DNA from 3 places in the Cupriavidus sp. TMH.W2 genome. Region 1 is predicted to be linked to each of the others. Evidence: predicted binding sites of a transcription regulator. Region 1 holds the regulator's gene; each other region holds the start of a gene.

Evidence for each region. The regulator sigma-54, encoded in region 1, starts transcription at its own class of promoters, with help from an activator protein. The targets are predictions, from matches to a motif close to TGGCANGNAANCTGCTTT.
Region 2: ACREYQ_RS02855 (pilin) is a predicted target of sigma-54. The motif match lies at 5,843-5,860, and genes of this name have one in related genera.
Region 3: ACREYQ_RS25410 (GTP cyclohydrolase II) is a predicted target of sigma-54. The motif match lies at 2,669-2,686, and genes of this name have one in related genera.

Annotation. Positions count from the first base shown of each region.
Region 1 is NZ_CP193792.1:422,097-432,304, forward strand. It holds gene hprK (HPr(Ser) kinase/phosphatase) at 1-878, opposite strand, end outside; gene ACREYQ_RS02010 (PTS sugar transporter subunit IIA) at 959-1,414, opposite strand; gene hpf (ribosome hibernation-promoting factor, HPF/YfiA family) at 1,836-2,186, opposite strand; gene ACREYQ_RS02020 (RNA polymerase factor sigma-54) at 2,235-3,716, opposite strand; gene lptB (LPS export ABC transporter ATP-binding protein) at 3,852-4,652, opposite strand; gene lptA (lipopolysaccharide transport periplasmic protein LptA) at 4,710-5,357, opposite strand; gene lptC (LPS export ABC transporter periplasmic protein LptC) at 5,478-6,107, opposite strand; gene ACREYQ_RS02040 (KpsF/GutQ family sugar-phosphate isomerase) at 6,148-7,131, opposite strand; gene ACREYQ_RS02045 (monovalent cation:proton antiporter-2 (CPA2) family protein) at 7,273-9,252, shown strand; gene ACREYQ_RS02050 (ribbon-helix-helix domain-containing protein) at 9,273-9,647, opposite strand; gene ACREYQ_RS02055 (DJ-1/PfpI family protein) at 9,749-10,208, opposite strand, start outside.
Region 2 is NZ_CP193792.1:600,903-611,110, forward strand. It holds gene recA (recombinase RecA) at 1-452, shown strand, start outside; gene recX (recombination regulator RecX) at 574-1,041, shown strand; gene ACREYQ_RS02830 (DUF2889 domain-containing protein) at 1,353-2,057, shown strand; gene sucC (ADP-forming succinate--CoA ligase subunit beta) at 2,147-3,313, shown strand; gene ACREYQ_RS02840 (GIY-YIG nuclease family protein) at 3,374-3,667, shown strand; gene sucD (succinate--CoA ligase subunit alpha) at 3,728-4,609, shown strand; gene ACREYQ_RS02850 (TerC family protein) at 4,896-5,591, shown strand; gene ACREYQ_RS02855 (pilin) at 5,928-6,419, shown strand; gene ACREYQ_RS02860 (pilin) at 6,528-7,016, shown strand; gene ACREYQ_RS02865 (PglL family O-oligosaccharyltransferase) at 7,113-8,918, shown strand; gene ACREYQ_RS02870 (hypothetical protein) at 9,083-9,598, opposite strand; gene ACREYQ_RS02875 (hypothetical protein) at 9,613-10,023, opposite strand.
Region 3 is NZ_CP193793.1:1,744,706-1,754,913, forward strand. It holds gene ACREYQ_RS25405 (URC4/urg3 family protein) at 78-1,376, opposite strand; gene ACREYQ_RS25410 (GTP cyclohydrolase II) at 1,373-2,611, opposite strand; gene ACREYQ_RS25415 (acyltransferase family protein) at 2,888-4,012, opposite strand; gene ACREYQ_RS25420 (amino acid ABC transporter substrate-binding protein) at 4,263-5,201, shown strand; gene ACREYQ_RS25425 (amino acid ABC transporter permease) at 5,396-5,707, shown strand; gene ACREYQ_RS25430 (hypothetical protein) at 5,779-6,669, opposite strand; gene ACREYQ_RS25435 (glycosyltransferase family 39 protein) at 7,037-8,773, shown strand; gene ACREYQ_RS25440 (EamA family transporter) at 8,792-9,163, shown strand; gene ACREYQ_RS25445 (DegT/DnrJ/EryC1/StrS family aminotransferase) at 9,219-10,208, shown strand, end outside.

The DNA.
Region 1 (10,208 bases):
AGGCGCAGGATGGTGTTGCGCACGGCGGCCTCGACCAGCACGGCGAGGTTGCGGCCGGCCGCCACCTGGATCTTGACCATGTGGATCGGCAGGCCCAGCACGTCCAGGTACTGCGAATCGAGCGGCAGCCGCTCGAACTCGCCGTCGTTGCGCCGCACCAGCTGCACCACGAGCTTGATCTTCATCTTCCGCCGCACCGCGGTCTCGCCGAAGATGGTCTTGATATCGAGCAGGCCCAGGCCGCGCACTTCCAGCAGGTTCTGCAGCAGCGGCGGGCAGCGGCCCTCAATGAAATCCGGCCCCAGCCGGACGAAGTCGACCGCATCGTCGGCCACCAGCCCGTGGCCGCGCGAGATCAGTTCCAGGCCCAGTTCGCTCTTGCCCAGCCCCGATTCCCCCATGATCAGCACGCCCATGCCCAGGATGTCGAGGAACACGCCGTGCATAGTCACGCGCGGCGCGGAGATGCGCGACAGGTACAGGCGCAGGTGGTCGATCACCGCCGCCGACGATACCGGCGTGGTGAACAGCGGCGTGGACGAGCGCGTGCAGCGCAGTTCCAGGTCGGGTGGCGGCTCCATGCCGTCGGCGATCACCAGGAAAGGCGGCTCCAGCAGGATCAGCTCGCCCATCTGGCGCTTGCGGGTCTCGTCGTCCAGGCGCTGGTAGTAGGTGATCTCGGGTTTGCCGAGCACCTGGATGCGGTTCGGGTGGATCAGGTTCAGGTGGCCCACCAGGTCGGCGGCGGAGGTGGCTTCGCGGGCGAACTCCACGTCAAAGGCGCGGTCCGCGCCCTCCAGGCCGGCCACCCACGAGAGTTTGATGTCGGCTGCGTTGTCGTCGAAGATGGACTGGGAGGTGACGCCGGTGAGTTCCATGCGGGATGACTGGTAGGGCGGTGTGCGAAGCGCGTGGCGCCTGCCCGGTCTGTGCCGGCCCGCTTTGGGGGATCAGAGGATCAGGGGTGCCATGCGATCAGCAACTCGTGCACGGCATCGGGCGTGGGCAGCGTCGCCAGCCCTTCGCGCATGTCGCGGTCCGAAAGCAGTTGCGCGATCTCGGACAGGATTTCCAGATGCTGCTGCGTGGCCTGTTCGGGCACCAGCAGGAAGATCAGCAGCGATACCGGCTTGCCGTCGGGCGACTCGAACGGAATCGGCTCGGCCAGGCGCATGAAGGCGGCCAGGGGATGCTTCAGTCCCTTGATGCGGCCATGCGGGATCGCCACGCCGGCGCCCAGGCCGGTGGAGCCCAGCGACTCGCGCGCAAACAGGTTGTCGGTCACGATGGCGCGTGCCACGCCATGGTTGTTCTCGAAGAGGAGCCCGGCTTGCTCGAACACACGTTTCTTGCTGGTGACGCTGACGTCGAGATTGATGTTGCCGGGTGGCAGCAGTTTGGCCAAACGATTCATGGGCGATGCGCAGGATTTCAGTTAGCGGGCGGATCGTTCCGCCGGGCAGGGGGCTGGCTCCGGGCTGCCCCTGGCCTGGCCGGAGGCGTTCGGCCCATTATAGAGCAGCGGCCACCCTCGCATTGTGCAGTGCAGCGGAGCAAGCTGGTGCAGAACGATACATGGCGATGCAATCGTGCCTCCGGGCCGGGAGCCGTCGCACCGATGCAGGGCGCGGCCAGGATTCCCTCTCTTTGTATGGCGCAGCATACACCTTGCCGCCGCGCTTGCGAACACCCTTGCTCATTCGGGTGAAAAGCGTTTGCTCCGGCGCCACAACCTGCCGTGGCGCCACGCATGGGCGCAAAAAAGCCGCGCTTCGTGGCGCGGCTTGCCTGGTCAATCCTGATTCAGCAGCCCTCTTCGGGGCCGCCGGGCACGGTCATTGCTGCATCTGCGCTGCGGCCATCTGGTACTTGACCGCTTCGCGGTCGTGGCCTTGCACGCGATCCTTGTAGCGGATCACCTGACGGTCCAGCTTGTCGACGAGTGCGTCGATCGCTGCATAAAGGTCTTCGTGATGCGCCTCGACAAAGATGTCCTTGCCCTTGAGATGTAGATTGATTTCTGCGTACTGACGCCGGTCCTTTTCCTTGTGATTGTCGACAGAGAGCAGCACGCTAACGCCAATGACCTGATCGAAATGCCTGACGATTCGCTCCAGCTTCGTTTCCACGTACTCACGCAGAGGGGGCGTGATGTCCAGGTGGTGTCCACTGATCTTGAAGTTCATAGCGCTTCTCCTTCTGAAAGAGCCTCACCAGGCAGGCGGTGGGCTCGGCTACAAAGACTTGCGGAGATTGACTGCGGGGATCTTCAGGGCCTCGCGATACTTGGCAACGGTGCGTCGTGCGACAACGAAGCCTTGCTCACCCAGCAGTTCGGCGATGCGACTGTCGGAAAGGGGATTCCTCGGGTCTTCGGCTCCTATCAGTTGCTTGATCAAGGCGCGGATGGCCGTTGATGAAGCCGCGCCACCGGTTTCGGTGGACACGTGGCTGCCGAAGAAGTACTTCAGTTCGAAAGTACCCATCGGCGTTGCCATGTATTTATTGGTCGTCACCCGGGAGATGGTTGACTCGTGTAATCCCAGTGTATCGGCAATCTCCCGCAAAACCAAGGGGCGCATGGCGATTTCACCGTGGGTGAAAAAGTTCTTTTGACGCTCGACAATGGCTTGCGAGACACGCAGGATCGTATCGAACCTTTGCTGGATGTTCTTGATCAGCCAGCGTGCCTCCTGCAGTTTCTGCTGCAACCCCGCGGTGCCGGTTTCCCCTTTTGCGCCACGCAGGATTTGTGCATACATATCGTTGATGCGCAGCCTCGGCATCACATCCGGGTTCAGCTGCGCGATCCAGCCGCCGCCGCTCTTGCGCACGAACACGTCCGGCACCACGAAATCGGCTTCCGGGCGGCTGTAGGCATGGCCCGGGTAGGGCGCCAGGGATCGGATCAGGTCGTGCGCGGCCTTCAGCGCCACTTCATCGACCTGCAGCGCCTTCTTCAGCCGCGTGTAGTCGCGTACTGCAAGCAACTCCAGGTGATTGGTGACGATATTCAGCGCCAGGTCGCGCTGCGGGTGGGTCAGGCGGCGCAATTGCAGCACCAGGCACTCGGCGGCATTGCGCGCGCCCACGCCCGGCGGGTCGAAGCTCTGCAAGAGCGTCAGGATCGCATGGACTTCGTCGAGCTCGAATTCGAGTTCTTCGGGCAACTCCGCGCAGATCTCTTCAAGCGAGGCGCTCAGGTAGCCATCGTCGTCGAGCGACTCGATCAGGAAGATGGCCAGGCCCTTGTCGCGCGCCGAGATCTTCAGCGGCGTCAGCTGCTCCATCAGGTATTCGCGCAGCGTGGGCTCGGCCTCGCGCAGCTGCATCGGCGTCTTTTCGTCCTCGTCGCCTTGCGGGCGGCGGGCGAAGTCGTCCAGGCTCCAGTCACTGCTGCCGTAGTCGTCGCCGCTGTTGTTATCGCCAAAGCTGTCGTCGTCACCCGCGCCGTCGGCGCGGGCGTCGCCATTGCCCTGCGGTTCGGCGGGGGCGGGCGCGGGTGCGCTCTGGACGTTGACCGAGCCATCGGCGGCCACGCGCAGCGGGCTCTCGATCCAGTCGTTCTCACGCTCGAGCAGGGGGTTTTCCGTCAGGGCCTGTTCGACTTCCTGCTGCAGTTCCAGCGTGGAAAGCTGCAGCAGCCGGATCGACTGTTGCAGCTGTGGGGTGAGCGCCAGGTGCTGGGAGAGGCGGAGCTGTAGCGACGGTTTCATGCGACCTATTTTATGCGCATCTTTCCGATGTTGGAACGGAAATTGCTATCGCTGATGGGTCGTGATCGCCGCTGGCTGTGGCGCGTCCGCGCGCGCCCCGCCGGAATGCCTGCCCGCCAGGGGCAGGCCGTCATGTCACATGCGGAAGTTCTCGCCCAGGTAGACGCGCCGCACGGCGTCATTGGCGATGATGTCCTCGGGCTGGCCTGCGGCCAGCACCGCGCCTTCACTGATGATGTAGGCGTGGTCGCAGATGCCGAGCGTCTCGCGCACGTTATGGTCGGTGATCAGCACGCCGATGTTGCGCGCCTTGAGGAAGCTGACGATGCGCTGGATTTCGCCCACGGCGATCGGATCCACGCCGGCGAAGGGCTCGTCCAGCAGGATAAAGCGCGGCGACGACGCCAGCGCGCGCGCAATTTCCACGCGGCGGCGCTCGCCGCCCGACAGCGACAGCGCCGGGTTGTTGCGCAGGTGCGCGATCTGCAGGTCGTCGAGCAGCGCATCCAGGCGGCGCTCGATCTCGGCCTTGGCCAGCGGCTTGCCCTTGTCCAGCTGCAGTTCCAGCACCGCGCGGATGTTCTCTTCGACGTTGAGCTTGCGGAACACCGAGGCTTCCTGCGGCAGGTACGACAGCCCCATGCGCGCGCGCTCGTGGATCGGCAGGCCGCTGATATGGTCGCCGTCGAGCACGATATCGCCCTCGTCCAGCGCCACCAGGCCCACGATCATGTAGAACGACGTCGTCTTGCCCGCGCCGTTGGGGCCGAGCAGCCCGACCACTTCACCGCTTTTCACGTCGAGCGAGACGTCCTTGACCACCGTGCGCGAGCCATAGCGCTTCTTCAGGTGGCGCACGACCAGCGTGCTGCCGCCGGGAAGGACGGTGGAGGCTTCGACGGAAGGCTTGTCGGCGATGGTTGCGGTATCGGTCATGGGCACAGTCAGGCGTTCGGGCGTTTCAGGCGCGGGCGGGCAGGTCCGCGCCCGGCGTCATGGTTTGTTGGCGGGCGCGGGGGCCGGCTTCAGGTCCAGCGGCGAGCCGCCGCTGCCCGGGGTGCCGGCTTTCGGGTCCTGGCGCGGCGACAGCACCGCACGCACGCGGCCGGACGAATTGGCGGCCGCGGCGTCGCCGCTGCCGCCGGCAGCCGTGTAGAACTCTTTGCGGCTGTCGTAGGTCAGCACCGCGCCGCGGATCTCGTCGAGTTGCTTGGCACCCTGCAGGCGCGCCATGCGGGCATTGCCGATCAGCTTGGAGAATTCCTGCTTGCCGTCGTATTCGATGCGGTCGCCCCAGCCGTCGATGTATTCGTCGACGCCTTCGCGCTTCTGCCGGATATAGGCCTGCTTGCCCGGCTTGGCGGTGGCCACCGCGAACTGGTAGCCCTCGGGGTCGGTGCGCAGTTCGGCGGCGTCGGACCTCAGAATCATGGTGCCCTTGGTCAGCACCACGTTGCCGGTCAGGGTATAGATCTGCTTGACGTCGTCGTAGCTGGCGTTGTCCGCCTCCAGCACCATCGGCTTGTCGCGGTCCGCGCGCTCGGCAAGGGCAGGCTGGGCCAGCAGGCCGAAGGCCATGGCCAGCGCGAGCAGGGCCGGGGCGGTGCGTCGACGGGACGAAGTCGTCAGGGAAGCGGTCATGTTGGCAGGGTTGCTTGAGGGCGTCGGGATACGTGGTGGCGCGCTTTCACGCGGGTTTGCACGGGTTCGTGCCGGCCGGCACGCTCCGGCGCCGCATGCGCGGCCCGGCAAGGCCAGGGTTCAGGACCCCGGCGCGCGGGCCGGCGACGGGCCGGTGACGATGGTGCCGCGTACATTGCCGAGCAATTGTACTTCGCGGGTGACGTTGTTGAAGATCAGGCCGTTGGCAGTCATCACCGAGGGGCCGCGCGTGAGCTTGACCGGCTTGTCGGTCTTGACGATGTCGTCGTTGACCAGCAGCTGGAAGTAGCTCGATGCCGCGGTCAGCTGCGGATCCCTGGACGCGTCCGCGCCCTGCTGGCGCAGCACGAAGCCGTTGCCGTACAGGTCGATCACCGAGCCTTCGGCGTTCATGCGGCCGAGGTCGGCGCGGGCGGTCACCGGCGGGCGCTCCGGCTCATACGCGCGCATGGCGGGACGCGTGACCTCGTAGGTCTGATCGTCCTCGAAATGGACCATGCGATCGCCGGTGAAGCGGATCTTGGTGCTGCCGTCAGGCGCCAGCTCGGTGGCCGAGAAGCCGTCCATGAAGTAGTCAGGCTCGTGCTTCTTGGCGCTGTTCGCGGCTTGCTCTTCCTTGGGGGAGTTGATCTGGACCAGCCAGAACGTGCTGCCCGCCACGATGGCCATCAGCAGCAGCGGCAGCAGCCGCATGACGATGCCGCTGAGGGAGGCGAGGAGTGCCTGCATGGTGTCCTTGGCGTTGTGCCTGGTTGCCGGGCGCGCCCGCTCAGATGACCTTGGCGCGCGTCAGGTCGTGGATATGCAGCGCCCCGGTCAGGCGGCCGCTGTCATCCACCACCAGCAACTGGTTGATGCGGTTGGCTTCCATCACCTGCACCGCTTCGACGGCCAGCTGGTTCTCATTGACCGCATGCGGGTTGCGGTGCATGACCTCGCCGATGGGCACGGTCTTCCAGTCGCGCGGGGTTTCCAGCAGGCGGCGCAGGTCGCCGTCGGTGAACACGCCGATGGCGTGCCCGTCCGGGTCCACCACCGCGGTCATGGCCATGCCCTTGCGGGTGATTTCCATCAGCGCCTGGGCCAGCGGCGTGTTCTCACGCACCTCGGGCACGGCGTTGCCGGTGCGCATCACGTCGCGCACATGGGTCAGCAGCTTGCGCCCGAGCGCGCCGCCGGGGTGCGAGCGGGCGAAGTCTTCCTCGCCGAAACCGCGCGCGTCCAGCACCGCCACCGCCAGCGCATCGCCCAGCGCCAGCGCTGCGGTGGTGCTGGCCGTGGGCGCCAGGTTCAGCGGGCAGGCTTCTTTCTCGACCGCCGCGTCCAGGTGGACGTCGGCCAGCCTGGCCAGGTTGGAGTCGGGGTTGCCGGTGACCGAGATCAGCCGCGCGCCGATGCGCTTGACGATCGGGATGATCGACAGCAGCTCGCCGGTCTCGCCCGAATTGGAGAAGGCGATCAGCACGTCGTCGCGCGTGACCATGCCCAGGTCGCCGTGGCTGGCTTCGGCCGGGTGCACGAAGAACGCCGGCGTGCCGGTCGAGGCCAGCGTGGCCGCGACCTTGCGCCCGATATGGCCGGATTTGCCGATGCCGGAGACGACCACGCGCCCGGTGCATTGCAGGATCAGCTGCACGGCACGGGCAAAGTCGCCGTTCAGGCGTGCGGAAAGTGCGGAAACCGCGTCGGCTTCCGTCTGGAGAGTGTCGCGGGCGAGCCTGAGTGCTCGATCCGCATCGAAATTGGCTATCATGGCGACGAAGTATACCAACGAATGCGATGGCGCCTGGCCCGACCCATGGCGCACATCGTGCTTGCAGTGCTCGCCGTATCTTGCCGGCAGGGCGCCCGTGCCGGGTCGGACGCGCGCCTGGCCGGTCACCCTGACCGCCTGATGCATTCTCCGCTGGAACTGACCCTGGTGCTGCTGGCCGCCGCCGTTTTCGGCGTGGTCGCATTCCGCATGTTGCAGCTGCCGCCGATGCTGGGCTACCTGGCCGTCGGCATCCTGATCGGCCCGCATGCGCTGGGGCTGGCCAGCGACACCGCGCAGACCAAGTACCTGGCCGAATTCGGCGTGGTCTTCCTGATGTTCTCGATCGGGCTGGAGTTCAACCTGAGCAAGCTGCGCTCGATGAAGCGGCTGGTGTTCGGCATGGGCGGCTCCCAGGTGGTGCTGTCGATGCTGGCGGTGGTGCCGGCCAGTTGGGCGTTCAACTGGCTGTTTCCGATGTCCTGGCAGGCCTCGGTGGCGCTGGGCGGGGCGCTGGCGATGTCTTCCACCGCGATCGTCTCCAAGATGCTGTCCGAGCGCATGGAGCTTGAGAGTGAGCACGGCCGCAATATCATCAGCATCCTGCTGTTCCAGGACCTGGCGGTGGTGCCGCTGCTGATCGTGATCCCGGCGCTGTCGCGCGACCCGGGCGACCTGATGGCGGCGCTGGGCCTGGCCACGCTCAAGATCGTGGTGGCCCTGGGCGCCATCTTCTTCCTTGGCCAGCGCCTGATGAGCCGCTGGTTCCATGTGGTGGCGGCGCGCCGCTCGCAGGAACTGTTCATGCTGAACCTGCTGCTGGTGACGCTGGGCATGGCGGCGCTGACCGAGCGGCTGGGCCTGTCGATGGCGCTGGGCGCCTTCATGGCGGGCATGCTCATCTCCGAGACGCCCTACCGCCACCAGGTGGAAGAAGACATCAAGCCGTTCCGCGACGTGCTGCTGGGGCTGTTCTTCGTCACCATCGGCATGCTGCTCAATATCCGCGTGGTGCTGGACCACGCGTGGCTGGTGCTGGCGCTGCTGGTAGTGCCGATACTGTTCAAGCTGTTGCTGATCTCGGTGCTGGCGCGGGTTTTCGGCTCGCGCCAGGGCGTGGCCATCCGCACCGGGCTGGGGCTGGCGCAGGCGGGCGAATTCGGTTTCGTGCTGCTCAACCAGATCGACGGCCTGAACCTGGTCGACCCGGTGCTGATCCAGGTGATCCTGGCGTCGATGCTGTTGTCGATGCTGGCGGCGCCGTTTCTGATCCAGTACAGCGACGCCATCGTGCTGCGCTTTGCCGCCAACGAATGGCTGATGCAGTCGCTGAACATGACCCGCATCGCCGCGCAGAGCCTGCAGACCGAGAAGCACGCCATCATCTGCGGCTTCGGCCGCAGCGGGCAGAACCTGGCGCATATGCTGGAGCGCGAGGGCATCAACTATGTGGCGCTGGACCTGGACCCCGACCGCGTGCGCGAGGCCGCCGCCGCCGGCGATACCGTGGTCTACGGCGACGCGGGCCGGCGCGAGGCGCTGATCGCCGCCGGCATCCACCGTGCCGCCGCGCTGATCGTCACCTATGCCAACACGCCGTCGGCGCTCAAGGTGCTGCACCATGTCCAGGAAGTGGCGCCCGCGCTGCCGGTGATCGTGCGCACGGTGGACGATTCAGAACTCGACACGCTGCAGAAGGCCGGCGCCACCGAAGTGGTGCCCGAGATCATCGAGGGCAGCCTGATGCTGGCCTCGCACGCGCTGGTGCTGCTGGGCGTGCCGATGCGCCGGGTGGTGCGCGGCGTGCAGCAGGCGCGCGACGCGCGCTACAGCCTGCTGCGCGGCTACTTCCACGGCCGCGACGATGACGAGGACATGGTCGAGCGCGATTCGGTGCGGCTGCATTCCGTGTCGCTCGGGCCGCAATCGACCGCGGTGGGGCGGCGCCTGAGCGCGCTGGGGCTGGAGCGCATCGGGGTAGAAGTCACCGCCGTGCGCCGGCGCGGCATCCGCGCCTTCGACCCGCAGCCCGAGACCGTGCTGGAACCAGGCGATATCGTGGTGCTGCGCGGCCCTTCCGAGGCGCTGGAGGCCGCGGAAACGCGCATCCTGAACGGCTGAGCCAGGCCGGTGCGGGCGCGTCAGTGGGGACGCGCCTCGACCCAGGATTCCGGCAGGTTGTCCAGCACGGCGCGGGCGTCCAGCGAGCGGATCGGCACGCTGGTGTCGGCCGGGATGCGGCCTTCGCCCTGCAGCATCAGGTAGCGCAGGCAGCACACGCGCAGGAAGGACGAGAAATTGCCCGCCACCGCCTCGCTGCCGCGATGCTCGGTCAGCTCATCGTACAGGCGGGTGATCAGCTGGTTGACGGTCATGCCGTCGCGCTGCGCCAGTTCTTCCAGTACTTCCCAGAACAGGCTTTCCAGCCGGATGCTGGTGGCCACCCCGTGCAGGCGCAGCGAGCGCGACTGGCTCTGGTACGACGCCGGATTGGCGCGGATAAAGATTTCACACATGGATGCTCCCGTGCGGGCGGCGCTGCCGGAGGCATGTGCATGGCTCGCCGCATGTGAGCGAGCCGTGCCTTCACGCGTGGGGGCGCCGCGTGCGGAAAGCTCTAATGTACGATCCGCGTGCCCAGCAGGGCAAGGAACTGCGCCAGCCAGGCCGGATGCGCGGGCCAGGCCGGGGCGGTGACGAGGTTGCCGTCGGTATGGGCCTGGTCGACCGGGATATCGGCATAGGTGCCGCCGGCCAGCTTCACCTCGGGCGCGCACGCCGGGTAGGCGGAGCAGGTCTTGCCTTCCAGCACGCCCGCCGCGGCCAGCAACTGGGCGCCGTGGCAGACCGCGGCGATCGGCTTGTCGGCCTGGGCGAAGTGGCGCACGATCTCCAGCACGTGCGCGTTCAGGCGCAGGTATTCGGGGGCGCGGCCGCCGGGGATGACCAGCGCGTCGTACCCGGCCGGGTCGATCTCGGCAAAGGTCGCATTCAGCGTGAAGTTGTGGCCGCGCTTCTCGGTGTAGGTCTGGTCGCCCTCAAAGTCGTGGATCGCGGTGGCGCAGGCGCCGCCCGCC
Region 2 (10,208 bases), 180 kb from region 1:
AGATCGGCGTGATGTTCGGCTCGCCGGAAACCACCACCGGCGGCAACGCGCTGAAGTTCTACGCCTCGGTGCGCCTGGATATCCGCCGCATTGGCTCGATCAAGAAGGGCGACGACGTGATCGGCAACGAGACCAAGGTCAAGGTGGTCAAGAACAAGGTATCGCCGCCGTTCCGCGAGGCCTTCTTCGACATCCTGTACGGCCAGGGCATTTCGCGCCAGGGCGAGATCATCGACCTGGGCGTGGACGCCAAGATCGTCGAGAAGTCGGGTGCGTGGTACAGCTACAACGGCGACAAGATCGGCCAGGGCAAGGACAACGCGCGCGAATACCTGCGCGAGAACCCCGATATTGCCGACGAGATTGAAAACAAGGTGCGCGCGGCGCTGGGTGTGGTGGCGATGAACCCCACGGCCGCAGCCACGGCCACGGCGGTAGCGGTCGAAGACTGACCGCGCCGGCGGCCACTGCGCCATCCGGAAGGCCGGGGCATCGCCGATGCCCCGGCCTTTTAGTTTTTTGCCTGTCCTTCCCGCCTGCGCGGGAATGACAGTGGAATTTACCAATCCATCCATGTCAACCCGTCCCCCGCTTTCGCTGAAGGCCCGCGCCGTCGGCTACCTGTCGCGCCGCGAGCACAGCCGCGCCGAGCTGGCGCGCAAGCTGGCGCCGCATGCCGAATCGGCCGAGCAACTGGAGCAGCTGCTGGACGCGCTGGAGCGCGAGAACTGGCTGTCGAACCAGCGCTTTGCCGATAGCCTGGTGCATCGCCGCGGCGCCCGTTACGGCACCGCGCGCGTGATGCAGGAAGCCAAGACCCACAAGCTGGGCAGCGAAGAGCTGGGTGAACTGCAGGAGCGGCTGCGCGCCACCGAAGTCGAGCGCGCGCGCGAGGTCTGGCGCAAGCGCTTCGGCACCCCGCCGGACACGCCCGAGGCCAGGGCAAAGCAGATCCGCTTCATGGTGGCGCGCGGATTTTCGCGTGCGGTCGTCAGCAAGATCATCCAGGGTGCGGACGAAGACTACGGCGACGAGGGTTGAGCGCCAGTGCGTGGTGCTTGCGGCATTTCCCGGCCGGAGTACCTGCAATGGCATCAGGGTGTATTCACTGCGTTGCATTATCTCCGGCCTGAACTTGCGACGATTTTGTTGCCACCGTTGAGCCGGTGTCCGCTGGCGCATTGCGGCAAGGCGCCGTGCCATGGCGGGGCGCCATGGTCGGCCGACAATCCCGACGCGACAGTTGCCGCGCAAGGATGTTCCCGGCCAACGCGGCGCGGCATGTTAAACTCCCCGGGTTATTCGGCGCTCCGGCGCCGCCGTTCCCCAGCCCCCGTATTTCCAGCCTGGCCATGCCTCTGTCCCAGCCCGTCAACCGCTCCCAGCGTCACCGTCGCGCCATTACGGCCGAGGCGTACCAGAGAGAGGACGGCTTGTGGGATATCGAGGTGCGCCTGACCGACACCAAGCCTCGCGACATCGAACTGGCCGGCGACCGCGTCCGGCCGGTGGGCCAGCCTCTGCACGACTTGTGGCTGCGCATCACGATCAACGAGGCCATGACGGTGCTGGATGCCGAGGCCTGCTCGGACTGGGTGCCGTATCCGTCCCATTGCGACACGATCGGCCCGGCCTACCGCAAGCTGATCGGGCTGAACCTGCTCAAGGGTTTCCGCAAGGCCGTGCGCGAGCGCCTGGGCGGCATGCACGGCTGCTCGCACCTGACCGAGGCCGCGGGCGTGTTGCCCAGCACCGCGATCCAGGCCTTTGCCGGTGAAGTCATCGATATCCGCGGCAACGGCGAGGACGATCCGAATCCGGAACCGCCCTATCAGTTGAACGGCTGCCATGCCCTGCGTTTCGATGGCGAGGTGGTCCGTCAGTTTTACCCGCGCTGGTATGGTCACCAGCCGAAGCCCAAGGCAAGGGCCGAGGCCGCGCCTGCCGTCGCAACGGCGCCTCAGGCGCCAGCCGCGGCCAATGGCGACCGCGGTGGTGACGCAAACGATGGCAACGACGCTGTCCCGGCCGAGCGGCCGACCGGCACCTCCGGCTGATTCTCAGGATTGGCCAGCCCGACGAGAGAGTTCGTCTTCTTTCAGATTCTTCCCTTCTACCTTTTACGCCTACCCGAAAGGAAACACGCATGAATATCCATGAGTATCAAGGCAAGGAAATCCTGCGCAAATACAATGTGCCGGTTCCGCGCGGCATTCCCGCGTTCTCGGTTGACGAGGCCCTGAAGGCCGCAGAAACGCTCGGCGGCCCGGTGTGGGTCGTCAAGGCCCAGATTCATGCGGGTGGCCGCGGCAAGGGCGGCGGCGTGAAGGTTGCCAAGAGCATCGACGACGTCAAGACCTACGCTTCGAACATCCTGGGCATGCAGCTGGTCACGCACCAGACCGGTCCGGAAGGCAAGAAGGTCAACCGCCTGCTGATCGAAGAAGGCGCCGACATCAAGAAGGAACTGTACGTTTCGCTGGTGGTGGACCGCGTCTCGCAGAAGGTCGCGCTGATGGCCTCGAGCGAAGGCGGCATGGACATCGAGGAAGTCGCTGCCCACAGCCCGGAAAAGATCCACACCCTGATCATCGAACCGTCGGTCGGCCTGACCGACGCGGAAGCCGACGACATCGCCCGCAAGATCGGCGTGCCCGACGCAAGCGTGGCGCAAGCCCGCCAGGCCCTGCAAGGCCTGTACAAGGCGTTCTACGAAACCGACGCATCGCTGGCCGAAATCAACCCGCTGATCCTGACCGGCGACGGCAAGGTCATCGCCCTGGACGCCAAGTTCAACTTCGACTCCAACGCCCTGTTCCGTCATCCGGAAATCGTCGCCTACCGCGACCTGGACGAAGAAGACGCCAACGAAATCGAAGCTTCGAAGTTCGACCTGGCCTACATCTCGCTGGACGGCAACATCGGCTGCCTGGTGAACGGCGCCGGCCTGGCCATGGCCACCATGGACACCATCAAGCTGTTCGGCGGCGAGCCGGCCAACTTCCTCGACGTGGGCGGCGGTGCCACCACCGAGAAGGTGACCGAAGCCTTCAAGCTGATGCTGAGCAACCCGAACGTGGAGGCCATCCTGGTCAACATCTTCGGCGGCATCATGCGCTGCGACGTGATCGCCGAAGGCGTGATCTCCGCTTCCAAGGCCGTGCACCTGACGGTGCCGCTGGTCGTGCGCATGAAGGGCACCAACGAGGACCTCGGCAAGCAGATGCTGGCCGACTCGGGCCTGCCCATCATCTCGGCCGACACGATGGAAGAAGCCGCCCAGAAGGTGGTGGCCGCTGCCGCTGGCAAGTAAGGATACCGCTGGGTTTTGCTTGTCGTTCCCGCGAAGGCGGGAACCCAGCGACTTTAGTCAGTGCGCAAGACGTTCTATGTCTACCTGCTGGCGAGTGATCGGAATGGGACCCTTTACCTTGGCGTCACGTCCGACCTCATAAGGCGCGTGTGGGAACACAAGAACGATTTTGTTAAAGGCTTTTCGCAGAAACACGGTGTCCATCGACTGGTCTGGTTCGAAACCCATGAGTCCGCAGATGCGGCCATCACGCGAGAGAAGCAGATCAAGAAGTGGAACCGAAGTTGGAAGGTCCGGCTGATTGAAGGAATGAACCCTTACTGGAACGATCTCTATCCGACGATAGCCGTTTAAAGACACTGGGTTCCCGCCTTCGCGGGAACGACAGGCACGGAAAACGGAAAGGAAACGCAAATGAGCATTCTGATCAACAAAGACACCAAGGTCATCACCCAGGGCATCACCGGCAAGACCGGCCAGTTCCACACCCGTGGCTGCCGCGACTACGCCAACGGCAAGAACTGCTTCGTCGCAGGCGTGAACCCGAAGAAGGCCGGCGAAGACTTCGAAGGCATTCCCATCTACGCCAGCGTCAAGGACGCCAAGGCCCAGACCGGCGCCACCGTGTCGGTCATCTACGTGCCGCCCGCAGGCGCCGCTGCCGCGATCTGGGAAGCCGTTGACGCCGACCTGGACCTGGTGGTCTGCATCACCGAAGGCATCCCCGTGCGCGACATGATGGAAGTCAAGGACCGCATGCGCCGCGAGAACAAGAAGACCCTGCTGCTGGGACCGAACTGCCCGGGCCTGATCACGCCGGACGAAATCAAGATCGGCATCATGCCGGGCCACATCCACCGCAAGGGCCGCATCGGCGTGGTGTCGCGCTCGGGCACGCTGACGTATGAAGCCGTGGGCCAGCTGACCGCGCTGGGCCTGGGCCAGTCGTCGGCCGTGGGCATTGGTGGCGACCCCATCAACGGCCTGAAGCACATCGACGTCATGAAGATGTTCAACGACGATCCGGAAACGGACGCCGTGGTCATGATCGGTGAGATCGGCGGTCCGGACGAAGCCAACGCGGCTTACTGGATCAAGGACAACATGAAGAAGCCGGTGGTTGGCTTCATCGCTGGCGTGACCGCGCCTCCGGGCAAGCGCATGGGCCACGCCGGCGCGCTGATCTCGGGCGGTGCCGACACCGCCCAGGCCAAGCTGGAAATCATGGAAGCCTGCGGCATCAAGGTGACCAAGAACCCGTCTGAAATGGCCCGCCTGCTGAAGGCAATGCTGTAATTTGCTGATAGCCTGTCGTTCCCGCGCAGGCGGGAACCCAGTGACTTTTAACAACGCTGGATTCCCGCCTGCGCGGGAATGACAAGCATCTGATTGCCCCCGCCCCGTGCGGGGGCAATGTCATTCTGGCGGGACGGTTCCTAGGGTATCTCCCAAGTGGTCTCGCCGGGGTTTGAAACCGAATCGAAAGGTTCGTACGATAAATATTCATGTCTGTGTTTTCAGACATCCGAATCGCCATCATATGGCGGGCCGGGCCAATAGATAGAACTCGAGGAGCCTCCCCGTGGAACTGCTGTCTTCCACCACTTTCTGGATTGCGTTGGGATCGATCATCCTGACCAACATCGTCCTGTCCGGCGACAACGCCGTGGTGATCGCGCTTGCCTCGCGCAACCTGCCGCCCGCCCAGCAGAAGAAGGCCATCTTCTGGGGCAGCGCCGCCGCCATCGTCATGCGCGTGGTGCTGACCGTGGCCGCGGTCAAGCTGCTGAGCCTGCCGTACCTGAAGATCATCGGTGCCTTGCTGCTGGTCTATATCGGCGTGCAGCTGCTGACCGGCGAAGACGACGAGGACGGCCATGACGCCAAGGACAATATCTGGGCCGCCATCCGCACCATCCTGATCGCCGACCTGGTGATGTCGCTGGACAACGTGGTCGCCGTGGCCGCCGCCGCCCAGAAGGGCCCGGAAGGCAGCCAGCTGATGCTGCTGATCCTGGGCCTGGGCCTGTCGATCCCGCTGATCGTGTTCGGCAGCACCATCCTGCTCAAGGTGATGGAACGCTTCCCGGTCATCATCGTGCTGGGCGCCGCGCTGCTGGGCTACCTGGCTGGCGAAATGCTGGTCAGCGACCCGGTCGACGCCGCCTGGTTCGAAGTCCATGTGCCGCACGCCCACCTGGTATTCGGCGCCGCCGGGGCGATCCTGGTGGTGATCATGGGCAAGCTGCTGAGCCGGCGCGCCGCACAGACGGCTTAAAGGGCCTGGACGCTTCCAGCCTGTCATTCCCGCCTGCGCGGGAATGACAAACGAGGGCGGCTCACTACGAGCCGCCCTCGTTTTTGATGGACAACTTCCAACCGAACTAACTCATGTGAGTGATCGCACATTTTGTCGGTCTGGTCGGCGATGGCGGGTCAGGGTGACAATTTTTGGCGCAACCGGCGAGTATCCCCCTGACGGGTGACGAAATTTGTCGCTTATTGCGCCCTATGGACGGGGAATGCCGCTGGCACGCTTACTGCTCAATTGCCCCCGCGTCACGAAACGGAAGACGTGGGACGCTTAACCAAAATCTCTTCGAGGGGTCAAATCATGCAACGGGTACAACTTAAGAAGCTGGGCCGCCGTGTCCAGAAGGGCTTTACGCTGATCGAACTGATGATCGTGGTGGCGATCATTGGTATTTTGGCCGCAATCGCCATTCCGCAATATTCTGACTACACCCAGCGTTCCAAGGTATCGGGCGCACTCGCCGGCATTGATTCATTCAAGACGACGATCGCAATGTGTGCTCAGACCACGGGCACGCTGACTGGCTGTAACACGGGCACGAACAACATTCCGGCGACAATCGCTGCCAACAACGCCGGCGCGACGATCGCGTACGTCGACGCCGTTTCGGCAACCAACGGCGTTATAACGCTGACGACCACGGGCATGGATAACGCCTCGCCTTCGGCAAAAATGGCTCTGACTATTACTCCGACGCTGGCTAATGGTGTTGTGGCTTGGGCACTGACCGGCACGGGTTGCAGCTCCACGGCAACCACGGGCGGCCGCGGTATCAACTGCGCATCGAGCTAATTTGATCGTAAGCAATTGGGCGCCCCGCTACGAGCTAGGTCTGCTCCTGTAACGCGGTGCCCAGCAGTTTGCTGCTGCGCGCCAAAAATGCCAACTAGGGGTCATGACATGAAAAAAGCACGGAGGGGAATTAAAAAACGGGTGCAGAAGGGATTCACGCTAATCGAACTGATGATCGTGGTGGCGATCATTGGTATTTTGGCCGCAATCGCCATTCCGCAATATTCTGACTATACTCAGCGTTCCAAGGTATCGGGCGCACTCGCCGGCATTGATTCATTCAAGATGACGATCGCAATGTGTGCTCAGACCACGGGCACGCTGACTGGCTGTAACACGGGTACTAACGACATTCCGGCGGCAATCGCTGCCAACAACGCTGGCGCGACGATCGCATACGTCGATGCCGTGTCGGCAACCAATGGCGTTATTACGCTGACGACCACGGGCATGGATAACGCCTCGCCTTCGGCAAAAATGGCTCTGACTATTACTCCGACGCTGGCTAATGGTGTTGTGGCTTGGGCACTGACCGGCACGGGTTGTAGCTCCACGGCAACCACGGGCGGCCGTGGTATCAACTGCGCATCGAGCTGATCCGCTTGGCTTGAGGTAGGATGAAGGCGCCTTCGGGCGCCTTTTTTGCCCAACGTCCAAGTTATCATGCGCCAATTCTCCAACAAGGCGCTCCTCATGCCGCCGTCCAGGATCGATATGCCGACGGCCGCCGTTGTCCTAGCAATTGTTGTTCCGCTGCTGGTCTCAAAACATACGCTGCCACTTGCAACGTTCTACGGCGAATGGGTGGCGGCATCGTTTACAGCCGCGCTTTGCGGTATAGCTTTTGTCCTAAGGCATCAGCGGTCGCCAAGCGCAACGGTATTGCCTTGGGCCGCAGTGTTTCCGCTTTGGCCCATTGCCGCCAGCCTTGCACAGGCTGCGGCCGGTATGCTCGATGTCTCGGGCAGCCGCCTTCTCACGCAATTCACCCTGACGCTCGGAACTATGGTCATGATTGCGGCGTGGCGATGCGGTCAGTCGTCGTCCCGGCACGCTCGGCCAGCCATGGCCGACGCCTTGGCCATTGCCTTGCTACTAGCTGGCCTCCTGGGCACTCTCACCCAATGGATCCAACTCTTCCACCTCGAGCCCCATACCCTCGGCCTAGTCTCCACCTACTTCTACGACACCAACCGCCGCCTCTGGGGCAACCTGAACCAGCCCAACCACCAAGCCACCGTCGAAGGCCTGGCGCTGGCCGCGTCAGTCTGGCTGGCCTCGCGTGGCCGCCTGCGCTTCCCGATGTGGCTCGCAGCCGTGGCCTTGCTGGAAAGCGGCATCGTGCTATCCGGTTCGCGCACCGGCGTGCTGCATGTTGGTCTGGCTGCGACGTACGCGCTGGTCACCGCGTGGCTCGCGCGAGGCGCTCGACGCGACCTGGATCCCATGCAGCGGCCAATCGGTCTGCTTGTCGCCGCAGTCGCGATGGTGGCAATGCTGTTGATCCTGCAGCCTGCGATCCGCGCGGCAGGCCATGCGTTTGACTGGCACCTGTTCGATACCATCGCGCAGCTTGAGGCCGAAGACCAGATGTCCGCGCGAGGCGCGCTGTGGACGCATGCGCTGGCAATGTTCCGCTCCCACCCCTGGTTCGGTGTCGGCTGGGGTGAGTTCGGCTGGGCGCAATTCCAGCAGTTGCAGCAAGTCGGCGTCAAGGTGGAGATGTCCCTGCACGCGCACAACGCCATTCTCGACTTGCTGGCGAAGACGGGCATCGTCGGCACCGCCGGCGTGGGCGTGATCCTGCTGGCGTGGCTATGGCGCGTGATTCACGTTCGCTTGTGGCACGGCGACAGCGAAGACCGCAAGCAGACCGTGCTGGTGCTGGCCTGGCTGGCGATGCTGTGCGCGCATTCGATGCTCGAATACCCGCTGCATTACCTGTATTTCTTCCTGCCGTTCTGCTTCATGCTCGGTTGGCTGGAGCCGTCGGGCTTCGGGCGCTGGCGCGTGCCGATGCCGGTGGCGCGGGGGCTGGCGCTTGCGTTCGTCGTTGTGGCTGCAGTCGTGCTGGGCACCATGTGGCAAGACTACCGCCGCGCCGAAGCGCGCGAATATGCCGGCAGCGAGGGCCGCAATGCCTTGCCGATGCCGCGTTTCTGGTTCCGCCAGCATGCGCAGGCCGATGCCGCCGGACAGGCCACCATCACGCCTGAGAACGCGGCGGAGCTGCTGCCCGCCCACATCGCCGCCGTCCACCTGCTGCCGACGCCGACCATGATCTCGCGCACCGCGTTGCTGCTGGCGCTGACCGGAGATCCCGCGCAGGGCCGTCAGTGGATGGAACGGCTGCGCTGGTATTACCTGGGCGATGAAGCCGCGCAGTATGCGGCGATCGCGCAGGATTGCCGGGCACTGAAGCCCGACGAACGCCCGCAGGCATTCTGCGCCTGGGTGGGAGATCGCTCGCGCCGGTTCTCCGGGTCAAGCCGTCACTGACCGATTGATGTTTCCGAAATTCACGACAACGCTTCTTGCTTGTCGTTCCTGCGCAGGCGGGAACCCAGTGACTTCATCCCCAAAGGGGACGTGAAAGACGCTGGATTCCCGCCTGCGCGGGAATGACTGTGGATGTTTTTGCACTGTCGCGAATTAGGGGAAGCTCAATAGTAGTACGGGTACGGGCTGTAATAGACCCGCGGCGGGGGCGGCGGATAGTAGTAGTACCGCGGCGCCGGCGCGGCGGCCACACGCCCCGGGACCGGCACGCGGTTGCCGCTGGCGTACATGCACTGGACATAGGCGGCGTCGTATTGCTGCTGCGTGCCATAGCCCGCGTACTGCGCATTGCCCGCGCCAACCGCCGCGCCGGTCAGCAGGCCGATGCCAGCGCCCACCGCCGCACCCGAACCGCCATTGAAGGCCGCGCCAGCCGCCGCGCCCAGCGCGGTGCCGACCACGGCGCTGCCGACCGCGGCATTGTTGGCGGCCTGCGCTGACGAGACCCCGCCGACCTGCCCGAGGGCGAACTGCCGGCAGTTGTAGTCGTCGGCGCGGAACTGGTCGAAGTTCTTGCCGGTGCCCGGCAGCGCCATCACGCTGGGGCCAGAAGGCATCACGGCGCAGGCGCCGAGGGTCAGGGTGGCCGCGGCCAGCGCGGCACGGGTCAAGGCATGCATGGTGTCACCCCGCATCAGGAGTTGGCCGGCGGTTGCGCCGGCACGCGTTGCCAGCCGCCGGGGCAGGACTGCACGTAGGGATAGTAGCCGTCCGGCTCGCTGCAGTAATACCAGCTTTGCGGCGGTTGCGCACCCTCCGGGCCGGGGGCGGGAACCGGCCCGTTGGGGCCCTGCTCGATGTATTGCGGCGGCGGCGCCGGTACCGCGACCACGGCCGGCGGATAGTACGGATAGGCGGGATAGGCGTACGGGTAGCCGCCATAGAACACACCGGGCCCGAAGTAGACGCCGACGCCGACGCGGGTCTTGATGAAGCCGCCGCGTCCGTCATGGTGATCCAAATCGGCCCGCCCGGCGAGGGCGGCGCCGCTTGCGGCCGTGGCCGCGAGTGCCAGGGCGAGCTGGCAGAGCGTGCGCCCGTTCATGGTATCTCCCTTTCCCCGCCGCGCCGGTGGCACGCCACGGACAGGGTCAGCAGGCCGCGATCATTGCCGGCCTGCAATCGTATTGAATACCAAATTGTCGCGCGCTGGCGTCGGGGCGGTGTGCCTGGAAATGGGGCGTTACCATTATTTCGGGGGAACAACGATGGCGTAAGACATCGTGATCA
Region 3 (10,208 bases), on a different replicon from region 1:
GCTCCTGATCCCACGTTTCACATGCAATGCCTGCCAGCGGGGTGGCCGATTGCCCGGCCGCCCGGCGGCCGGCGCAGTCAGAACACCGTGCCGTCGCTGACGATGGCAAACGGCGGCGCACCACCCGGGCGCCGCTTGGCGGCGATGCGGCGCCCCGCCGCCCAGGTGCCGCCTTCCAGCACGCGCGCCAGCGGGAAATCCGTCTCCGCCAGGCCAAGGGCCTGGCGCACGCCGTCGGCCACCTGGTCCAGGCCTGTCACCGTCAGCGCGCGCCATTCGACGATCACGGCCTCATCCACCGCATGCGGCTCGGCGGCGAAGCCGGGGTCGCGCGGCACCATCAGCTCGAAGTCGTACAGCAGGCCGCCGTTGCGGTATTCGGGCAGGCCGGTCAGCGCGTCCAGGCCGGTCACGGTCAGGCCGGCGTCTTCCAGCGGCTCCAGCAGCGAATAGGTCAGCCACTGGGTCAGCTTGTGGAACGGCACCAGCCCGCCCGGCGCGGCCGGATGGCGCCAGCAGTCGCCCAGCGACACGCCTTCGACGATGATCCGCCCCGGCCACACCGGCCCCAGCCCGACCAGCAAGGTGCGCAGCAGGAAGCTGGCATCGAGCTGGCCGCCTACCGCATGCGCCTTCAGGTAGTCATAGAGGTTGCCCAGCCGGGCCGGCCGGCCGAACAGCGCCGGCGTCGCCTCCATCACCTCGCCGAGCCGGCGCAGCAGCCCGGCGCGGCCTTCCAGCCCCACCAGCGGGTTGTGCTGCGCGACCTGGAAGGCGTGGGCGATGCTGTCGGCGTCAACGCGCTGCAGCCGTTCAGCATCCGCGCGCAGCGGGTCGCCCGGCGCCGCGGAGAAGCCGCCGCGCGCGAACAGGTCGAAGCTGGCCGCGCCGAGCCCTTCCGAGCGCGTCAGCACCTGGTCGCTGGCCGGATCGCGGTAGCGCCAGTCGGGGCCGGCGCCCGCGTCCAGCAGTACGCTCGGGATCACCAGGTCGATGCCGATGCGGGCGCGCTCCTCGCGGTGTTCGGGACCGCTCAGCGCGGCACGCTCGCACAGCACCTGCCAGCGGTCCGCACGCGGGTCGGCGCCGCCGCTTTCAAAATGGCGCCAGCGGCTGTGGTACGGCACCTGCAGGTCCGGATAGCGCTGGCGGATGGTGCTGGCGACGTAATCGGCAATCGCGTGCACGCGGTCGGGATGCCAGGTGAAGAGTTCGGACGCGCCGCTGGCCACGTGTTCGGTGACCGCCGCGCAATGGGTGCGCACCGCCTCGGCGCACAGCAGCGCGGAAGCGGGATGCCCTTCCGGCACCGGGCTGAGCCAGCCAGTGCCTTGGCGGTCCTTGCCGGCACTGCCATCCTCGGGATACATCGTCATTCCTTCAACCCCCTGCCCTTTGCCAGGGCCAGTTCGTTCGCATCCGGCGGCGTGTAATGCGTGAAGTAGCCGGCGGCCACCTTGGCATCGATCTCGACACGGGCGTCGGCGGGGATCAGGGCCTCGGGGATCGCCACCTGCTCGACCACCTCGATGCCCTGCGCCACCAGCGCGCCATGCTTCATATTGCTCATCGACGCCCAGCGGTCGATGCGGCGGATGCCCAGCCAATGGAACACATCCGGCATCAGCTCCTGGAAACGCATGTCCTGCACGCCTGCCACGCATTCGGTGCGGGCAAAGTAAGTCTCGGCGCGGTCGCCGCCCACTTGCCGCTTGCGCGCGTTGTAGACCAGGAACTTGGTCACCTCGCCCAGCGCGCGGCCCTCCTTGCGGTTATAGACCACCAGCCCGACACCGCCCTGCTGCGCCATCTCGATGCACACCTCGATGCCGTGTGCCAGATACGGCCGGCAGGTACAGATGTCTGACCCGAACACATCCGATCCGTTGCATTCATCGTGCACGCGGCAGGCCACGCGGGTCTCGGGCTTGCCCAGCTGGCTGACATCGCCGAAAAAGTACAGCGTCATGCCGCCGATGGGGGGCAGGAACACCTTCAGGTCCGGCCGCGTCACCAGTTCCGGGAACATGCCGCCGGTCTGCTCGAACAGGCTGCGGCGCAGCACGCTTTCCTTGATGCCGAAACGGGCCGCCAGCCCGGGCAGGTACCACACCGGGTCGACCGCGGCCTTGGTCACGCGCACGTCGCCATTGGCATGGAGGATGTCGCCGTCGGGCTTGAGCCGGCCGGCCGCAATGGCCGACACCAGCTCCGGCATGTTGATATGCGCGCGGGTGACGGCGATGGTCGGGCGGATATCCACGCCGGCCGCGATGCGGTCGGCAAAGACGGTGGACACCAGGTGGCCCCAGGGATCGAGCGAGACAATCTTGCCCGGGTCGCCCCATTGCGGATGCGGTCCGATGGCTTCGGCGGGCGCCGTATCGGTCAGGTCGGGACGATGGTCGCGCTGCAGCGCGCCCGAGGCCACCGCCAGGGCACGGTAGATGGCATAGGCGCCGGCATGGGTGCCGATCACATTGCGCTGCGCCGGATTGGCCAGGCTGGCGATGACCGGCCCCCGCTCAGCCGCCGTGGGCGCGCCCCAGTGGATCGGCTCGGCCGGATGGTCGCGGCGCGCGTGCGAAGTGAGGACGATATGGTCGGACATGGCACCCTCGGTTCCCGATGGAATCCTGACCAAATGGTCAGGTTTACGATTCCATAGTAGGCAACCTTTGTGCCATCGCCCAATGCCCGTTTACGCGAGTGTCGCGCCTGTGTGTGTGGCGTCGAACGCAAGTCCGCGGGGCCTCATGCACCCTTCGCGTGCCGACGGCGAGACACCGGCCGTGCGCAAGCACCAGCAAGAAGCGGCGCACGGCCAGGCTGGCGCAGCGCCGCTCAGGGAATTCGCGCCGCTGGCGCGCGGCGCGGCTTGCAAGCGTTACACGGTCGGGCGGCTGGCCGAATCGCGGCCCGGTTCCCGCACCGAGTCCCGGCCGCTGCCGAACAGCGCGCGCAGCGCCGCAAGCGGCTGTGCGCTTTCCACAAACCGGTAGAACAGCGCACCGGCCACGTTGCTGAGTGCCCACGCCGCCACCATGCCGAGCGCGTTCAGCACCGGTTGCCCCGGCGCGAGGCTCGACACCATCGCATTCACCACCAGGCATACCGGGAAGTGGACCAGGAACACGGAATAGGAGATGCGCCCGAAGCAGCCCACCACGCGCGCGCGCGGCCATTGTTCCAGCCAGCCGCCGCGGCGCGACAGCGCCAGCAGCAGCGCGGTGGCCAGCGCCACGGCAATGCGCAGGCGGAAGTCCAGCATCAGCGCGGCCAGCGCCACCGCACCGATCAGCAGCAGCGGCAGCAGCGGCCGGCCGGGCCTGGAGGCCCAGTAGGCCAGCGTGCCCAGGCCATAGGCGCCAAAGAAGTACACGGCCCAGATATCCCACGCGGCATCGCGGTTGAACCAGAACAGCGACGCCACTGCCACCAGCGCCACCATGCCGATGCTGGCCGCCACGCCCGCCGGGGCTTTCCCGCGCGCCACGGCGCGCGCGGCCCACAGCGTGCCCAGCAGCAACGCGAACAACTGCAGGTCGATGGCCACATACCAGGCTCCCGCCGACAGCGCGTCCACGTCCAGGATGCTATGCAGCAGCGTCACGTGCGCCAGAAACTGGGGCAGCGTGGGCGGCGCGGGGATCGAGTCATGCGCCATCCAGTGGCGCGCCAGCGCGGCGCCGGCAATGCTGAGCAGGATCGCCGCGGCATAGGGCACCACCAGCTTCTGGTAGCGCCGCCACAGCATCAGCATCGGGTGCTGGCGGGTCTCCAGCCGCCCGTTCGGCGCCAGGCTGCGCGCGGCCAGGAAGCCGCTGATCACCAGGAAGACCTGGACGGCAATGCGGGCGTAGTCATACAGCCAGTCCACCAGGCCCGGGGCCAGGTGATAGGCGGTATCCGACATCGGGCCGTAGAAGGCCAGGTGGTGGAGCACGATCAGCTGCGAGCTGACGGCCTTCAGGACGTCGATGCACGGCAGGCGCGACGGACGGGGGCTCATTGTTATGGGAATGTTGCAAATGGCACTGAAGGCGCGATTCTACCCGTTTGGAGGCATTCTAAAGTGGCGCAATCCACACTATTTGCAGATTCGTTACACACTATCCCGGCTTGTAGCGAGTTTGGCCCAGGGGGGTCAATGTCCTAGCCAGCAGGCATTTGCTTATGACAACAATGTCCTTCGCCCCTTGCTGACTCGGGTATACCCTTGCGACTTTTCCGCATTGCCGGCCGCTCTCCGGTCCCCCCGCATGTCTGCCTTTGCCCTGCCCGCCCTGTCCGCCCGCCTTCTGCGCGCCCGCCGTTCGCTGGCGGCTGTCGCCTTCGCAATCTTCTGCGCTGCCGCGCTCGCGCCGGCGGCGGCCCACGCCCAAAGCCCGGTCCTCGACAAGATCCGCGAGTCCGGCACCATCGTGCTGGGCTACCGTGAATCGGCGCTGCCGTTCTCGTTTGCCGACGACAAGGGCCAGCCAGCCGGCTATGCGGTCGACCTGTGCCTGCGCGCGGCCGAGGCGGCGCGCCAGCAGCTGGGCCTGAAAGACCTGAAGGTGCGCTGGATGCCGCTCACGCCGCAGAATCGCATCCCCGCGGTGGTCAACGGCCTGGTGGACCTGGACTGCGCCCCCAATACCAATTCGCTCGAACGCCAGAAGCAGGTTGCCTTCAGCGTCTCGCACTATGTGTCGACGGTGCGCATGCTGGTGCGCGCGGACTCGGGTATCCGCTCGTTCGGCGACCTGCGCGGCAAGACCGTGGTCACCAGCGCCGGCTCCACCGGCGACCGCCACGTGCGCCGCCTCAAGGGCCAGTATGGTTATCACGACGTCTACGCCAAGGACCACGGCGAGTCGTTCCTGCTGCTGGAATCGGGCCGCGCCCAGGCCTTTGTCATGGATGACGTGCTGCTGGCCGGCCTGCGCGCCCGCGCCAAGGATCCCTCGCAATATGTGATCGTGGGCCCGGCGCTGTCGGTGGAGCAGAACGCGCTGATGCTGTCCAGGGCCGATCCGGAATGGAAGCGCCTGGTCGACCAGACCCTGGCCGCGACCTTTGCCGGCCCCGAGGTCACCACGCTGCAGAAGCGCTGGTTCCAGCAGCCCATCGGCAGCCGCGCCATCAACCTTGCGCTGGCGCCCTCGGGCGAGGTGCGCGCGGCCTGGAAGCACCCGTCGGACGCAGTCACCGAATAAGCGAATCAGGCATCGCCGCGGCCCGCACGCGCATTCGCGCCCGGGCCGCAATGCAGGGTTTCCATGAGATGGTGTACCGGGCAAGCCCCAAGTTGACAGCCGTGAATGATGTTGGCGACACTGGCCCGGGCCATCCCTGCGAAGGGCAGGCCAAATACACGACCGCCCGACGGCGGCATTTTTCAGGAGAAACCATGAACAAGTTCGTCGCGACCGCGATCGCACTCTGCCTCGGCGCCGCTTCGCTGGCCGTTCAGGCGCAAACCGGCGGCAAGAAGCAGTTCGATCCCTATACCCAGGGCGCCAAGTCGGGCGAGAAGTTCGACCCGTACACCCAGGGGGCCAAGTCCGGCGACAAGTTCGACCCGTACACCCAGGGCGCGAACAAGAGCACCCGCAGCGAGCTGACCGACGCTTCCGCGCCGGCCGCGGAGAAGAAGCCGGCCAAGAAGTCCACCAAGAAGAAGAGCAAGAAGAAAGCCGCCTCGGCGCCGGCTGCCAGCTGACCGGCACGGGCCTGACGCAAAAAAACCCGCCGAGGCGGGTTTTTTTGCGTCAGGCGGGTCACCGAAGCGGCTTACGGCGCCTGCGTGTCGCGCTCCAGCGCAGTGACATCGATGCGCTGCACCTTGTCGCCCTGGCGCACCTCGGTGCGCAGCACGAAGGCGTCGCCCGGGCAGTACCAGTCGGTCACGTGCATCACGGTGGGCTCCACTTGCACCACCTCGTCGCCGACCAGCAGCGGCCCCAGCGAGGTGCGCTTCTCGTAGCTGACCGGCAGGCATTCCTTGCGCCCCATCACGGTATCGATCATCTGGCGCTTGCCGACGCGGCGCGACCCGATATTGATTGACGCATGTTGCGCGCGCATGTTGCTGACCGCCTCGTCGGATCCCAGCGGGTAGACCTTCAGCGAGACGCTGGATTCGAAGGTCTCGCCGTCAATCACGGTCCCTTCGCGCAGGTCCAGGCCGGCGTAGTTGAAGACACCCATGCCGCGGAACGCCGCCTCGCCATACATGCGCGCATAGCGGGCGCGGGCGTTGATGATGGCATGCTGGCTTTCGATGCTGGTTGGCGCGTCGGGCGCGCGGCGGTCGATCACTACCTCGTGGACCTGGTTGGTGATCACCGGCGGCCCCATCAATGCCGACAATGCCGTCTTGGAATTGATCTCCAGCTGGGCGCGGCACCCGGTCGGGCTGCGCACCACGCCGCGCAGGGTCATGGTGATCGACATCGGCATCACGCCGTCGCCCTCCATCTGCACATGCGAGCCGGAACGGAACCAGGGCGCGTTGCACAGCGCCGCCGCAGCCGCGGCCTGTGCCTGGCCCGCCGCCGCCTGCGCCACCCCACCGGCGCCCGGCGGCGTGGCCGCGCCCTGCGCACCGGCCGGTTGCGCCCACCCCAGCGCCGCGCCCGCCACCAGACCCGCCAGCCAGATTTGCTGCGCCTTTGTCTTCACATGGATCCCCGTCTAGAATGTCCAGGCGCCCCGATCAGCGCCCGGCCCGCCAGGCGACGGCCTGGTCACCGAAATTATCGCGTTTTTGTTGCACGTGTGACCGGGCTTTTTTCCCCGCGCTGACAGGGTTCAGCCCGCCCGCCAGCCGGCGGGGTTCCGTGGCCGTCGTGCTACCATTGCCCGCCTCGCGTATTCCGGCGGTTGTGGCGTCCCAGGCGCCGGGCTGCCGCCAGGCGGCCGGGGCGACTTGCCTGACCCGGTGTTCTCCCCGGCGTCCACGGTTACGCACGGCCCTGCGTTGTGATGTCTTCCTCGTCACCGCGCGCCACGCAGGGCCATTGATTCGTTGCGCTTTTCCAGGAGATCTATGCGTAGTTCATCGACCTCGCGGGTTACCGCGCTGTCCGTCGGAACCACCACCAGTACTATTGTGCTGGTCAGCCTGCTTATCCTGCTGGTCTGGTTTGGTACCCTCGACATGCGCCACCTGCTGCGCTCCGATGAAGGCCGCTACGCCGAGATTGCCCGCGAGATGTTCGCCACCGGCGACTGGGTGACGATCCGCTACCACGAACTCAAGTATTTCGAGAAACCGCCCTTCCACCTGTGGATGACGGCGCTGGCCTATACGCTGTTCGGCGTTGGCGACTGGCAGGCGCGGCTGTGCGTGGCCTTGTCCGGCATGCTGGGCGTGGCTGTGTCGATGCTGGCCGCGGCACGCTGGTACGGCCAGCGCGTGGCGATGCTGACCGGCCTGGTGCTGGTCTCTGCGCCGATGTGGAACGTCGCCGGGCACTTCAACTCGCTCGACATGACGCTTTCCGGCGCCATGGCCTGCGTGCTGGCCTTCATGCTGCTGGCACAGCACCCGGATGCCACGCGCGCGCAACGCCGCAACTGGATGCTGGCCTGCTGGGCAGCCATGGGCGTGGCGGTGCTGGTCAAGGGCCTGGTCGGACTGGCGTTGCCGGGACTGGTGCTGGTGGTCTATACCCTGGTGACACGCGACTTTGGTTTGTGGCGCCGACTTCACCTTCTGGGCGGCATCGTCGTCATGCTGCTGGTGACGGTGCCGTGGTTCTGGCTGATGTCCGAGCGCAACCCCGAGTTCCTGCGCTTCTTCTTTATCCACGAGCACTGGCAGCGCTATACCTCGAACGTGCATCATCGCGAGGGGTCGGTCTGGTATTTCGTGCCGTTGCTGCTGGCCGGCTTTCTGCCATGGCTGGGCCTGGTCCCGCAAATGTGGCAGGCAGTGCGCGAGCGCGCCGGCGTGGCGCGCGGCACCTCGCCGCGCCCGTTCCAGCCGGCCCTGCTGGCGGCGCTGTGGGCTGTGGCGATCTTCGCCTTCTTCAGCCTGTCTGCCTCCAAGCTGCCCGGCTATATCGTGCCGATCTTCCCGGCGCTGGCGCTGCTGGCCGGCGTGGCGCTGGACACCGCGACCGAACGCGCCTGGCGCTGGCAGGTCACCGCCATGATCGCGCTGGGCGTGATCGGGCTGCTGGCGTGCCCCGTCGTCGGCATGATGGACAAGCCGGGCACGCCCAATTCGGCCTATCGGGAATTTGCCCTGTGGCTCGGTCTTGCCTTCGCGGTGCTGCTGGCCGGTGCGCTGCTGGCCCGCCGCCTGCTGCGCACGCGGGGCGTGTTCCCCAGCGTGGTGGCCTATGCGCTGGCGATGTTTCTCTGCTGCACGACAGCGCTGCGCGCCCATGAGGCCATGGGCCGTCCGAGCTCCGGCGTGGACCTGGTGCCTGCGATCAATGCCGTGTTGACGCCTGACATGCCGCTGTATAGTGTGCGCCTGCTGGACCACACGCTGCCGTTCTACCTGCGCCGGACCACCATCCTGGTCGAGCATCCCGACGAGCTGGAATTCGGCGTGGGCCAGGAGCCGCAGAAGTGGATTCCGACCGTCGATGGCTTTATCGCGCGCTGGCAGGACGGCCAGCGCGCCGTGGCGATCATGGCGCCGGAGACCTACGCGGCGCTGACCGCGCGCGGCGTGCCGATGCACAAGATCGCCGGTGACCGCCGGCGCGTGGCCGTCGCCAATTTCACGCTGCCGGGCCAGGCCCCGCAAGCACAACCCCAAGGACAGTAATCCGTAACCCGCAGCGCCATGACGCTTTCCACCTTTGCTTTCATCCTGACCGGCGTGCTGCTCAATGCGGCCGCGCAACTGTTGCTCAAGGCCGGCGTCAACGCCATCGGCGCGATCACGCTGGACCGCGGCACGCTGCTCCTCACGGCGCTGCGCGTGCTGACACAATGGCCGGTGCTGGCCGGGCTGACGCTGTATGTGGTCAGCGTGGGCGTGTGGATCGTGGGGCTGTCGCGCGTGGACGTGTCGATCGCCTACCCGATGCTGTCGCTCGGCTACGTGGTCAACGCGCTGGCCGCCTGGTGGCTGTTTGGTGAGATGATCGGCCCCTTGCGCGTAGCTGGCATCCTGCTGATACTGGCTGGCGTCTTCCTGATCGCCCGCTCCTGACAGCCCCCCCGCCCCTCGCCAGGACTGACATCCACTGCCTCCTAACCGCCTTGCCATGACCGCACCCGCACCAGAGTTCCTGCCCTTTGTCCGGCCCGATATCGACGCCGCCGCCATTGCCGAAGTCGGCAAGGTGCTGGCCTCGGGCTGGATCACGTCCGGCCCGAAGATGCAGGCCTTCGAAGCCGCGCTGTCGGAGCTGTTCGGCGGCCGCCCGGTGCGCACTTTCGCCAACGGCTCGGCGACCATGGAGATCGCGCTGCGCATCGCGGATATCGGCCCCGGGGACGAAGTCATTACCACGCCCATCACCTGGGTCGCCACCGCCAACGTAGTGCTGGCAGTGGGGGCACGGCCGGTGTTCGTCGACATCGATCCGCGCACGCGCAACCTGGACCTCGATGCGGTCGAGGCCGCGATCACGCCGCGCACGCGCGCCATCATGCCGGTGTACCTGTCCGGCCTTCCGGTCGACATGGACCGGCTGTACGCCATGGCGGCGAAACACGGCCTGCGCGTGATCGAAGACGCCGCCCAGGCCATCGACTCGCGCTGGCGCGGCCGGCGCATCGGCGCCTTCGGCGACCTGGTCAGCTTCAGCTTCCAGGCCAACAAGAACATCACCACCATCGAAGGCGGCTGCCTGGTGATGAACTCGCCCGAGGAAGCCGTGCGCGCCGAGCGCCTGCGCCTGCAGGGCGTGATCCGCACCGGCATGGACGGCATGGATGTCGAAGAGCCCGGCGGCAAGTTCAACCTGACCGATGTCAATGCCGTGGTCGGCCTGATGCAGCTGGGCAAGCTCGACGCCATCACCGCGCGCCGCGCCGAACTGGCGCAAACCTACTTCCGTTGCGCGGCCGACAGCGGCCTGGAAGCACTGGGCATCGAACTGCCGCAAGCGCTGGATGCGCATGCCGCCACCACCAACTGGCACATGTTCCAGGTAGTGCTGCCGACCGACCGCCTGCAAGGCGGCCCGGCCCAGGCGCGCCAGCTGGTCATGGAAGCCATGCGCGAGCGCGGCATCGGCACCGGTGTTCAT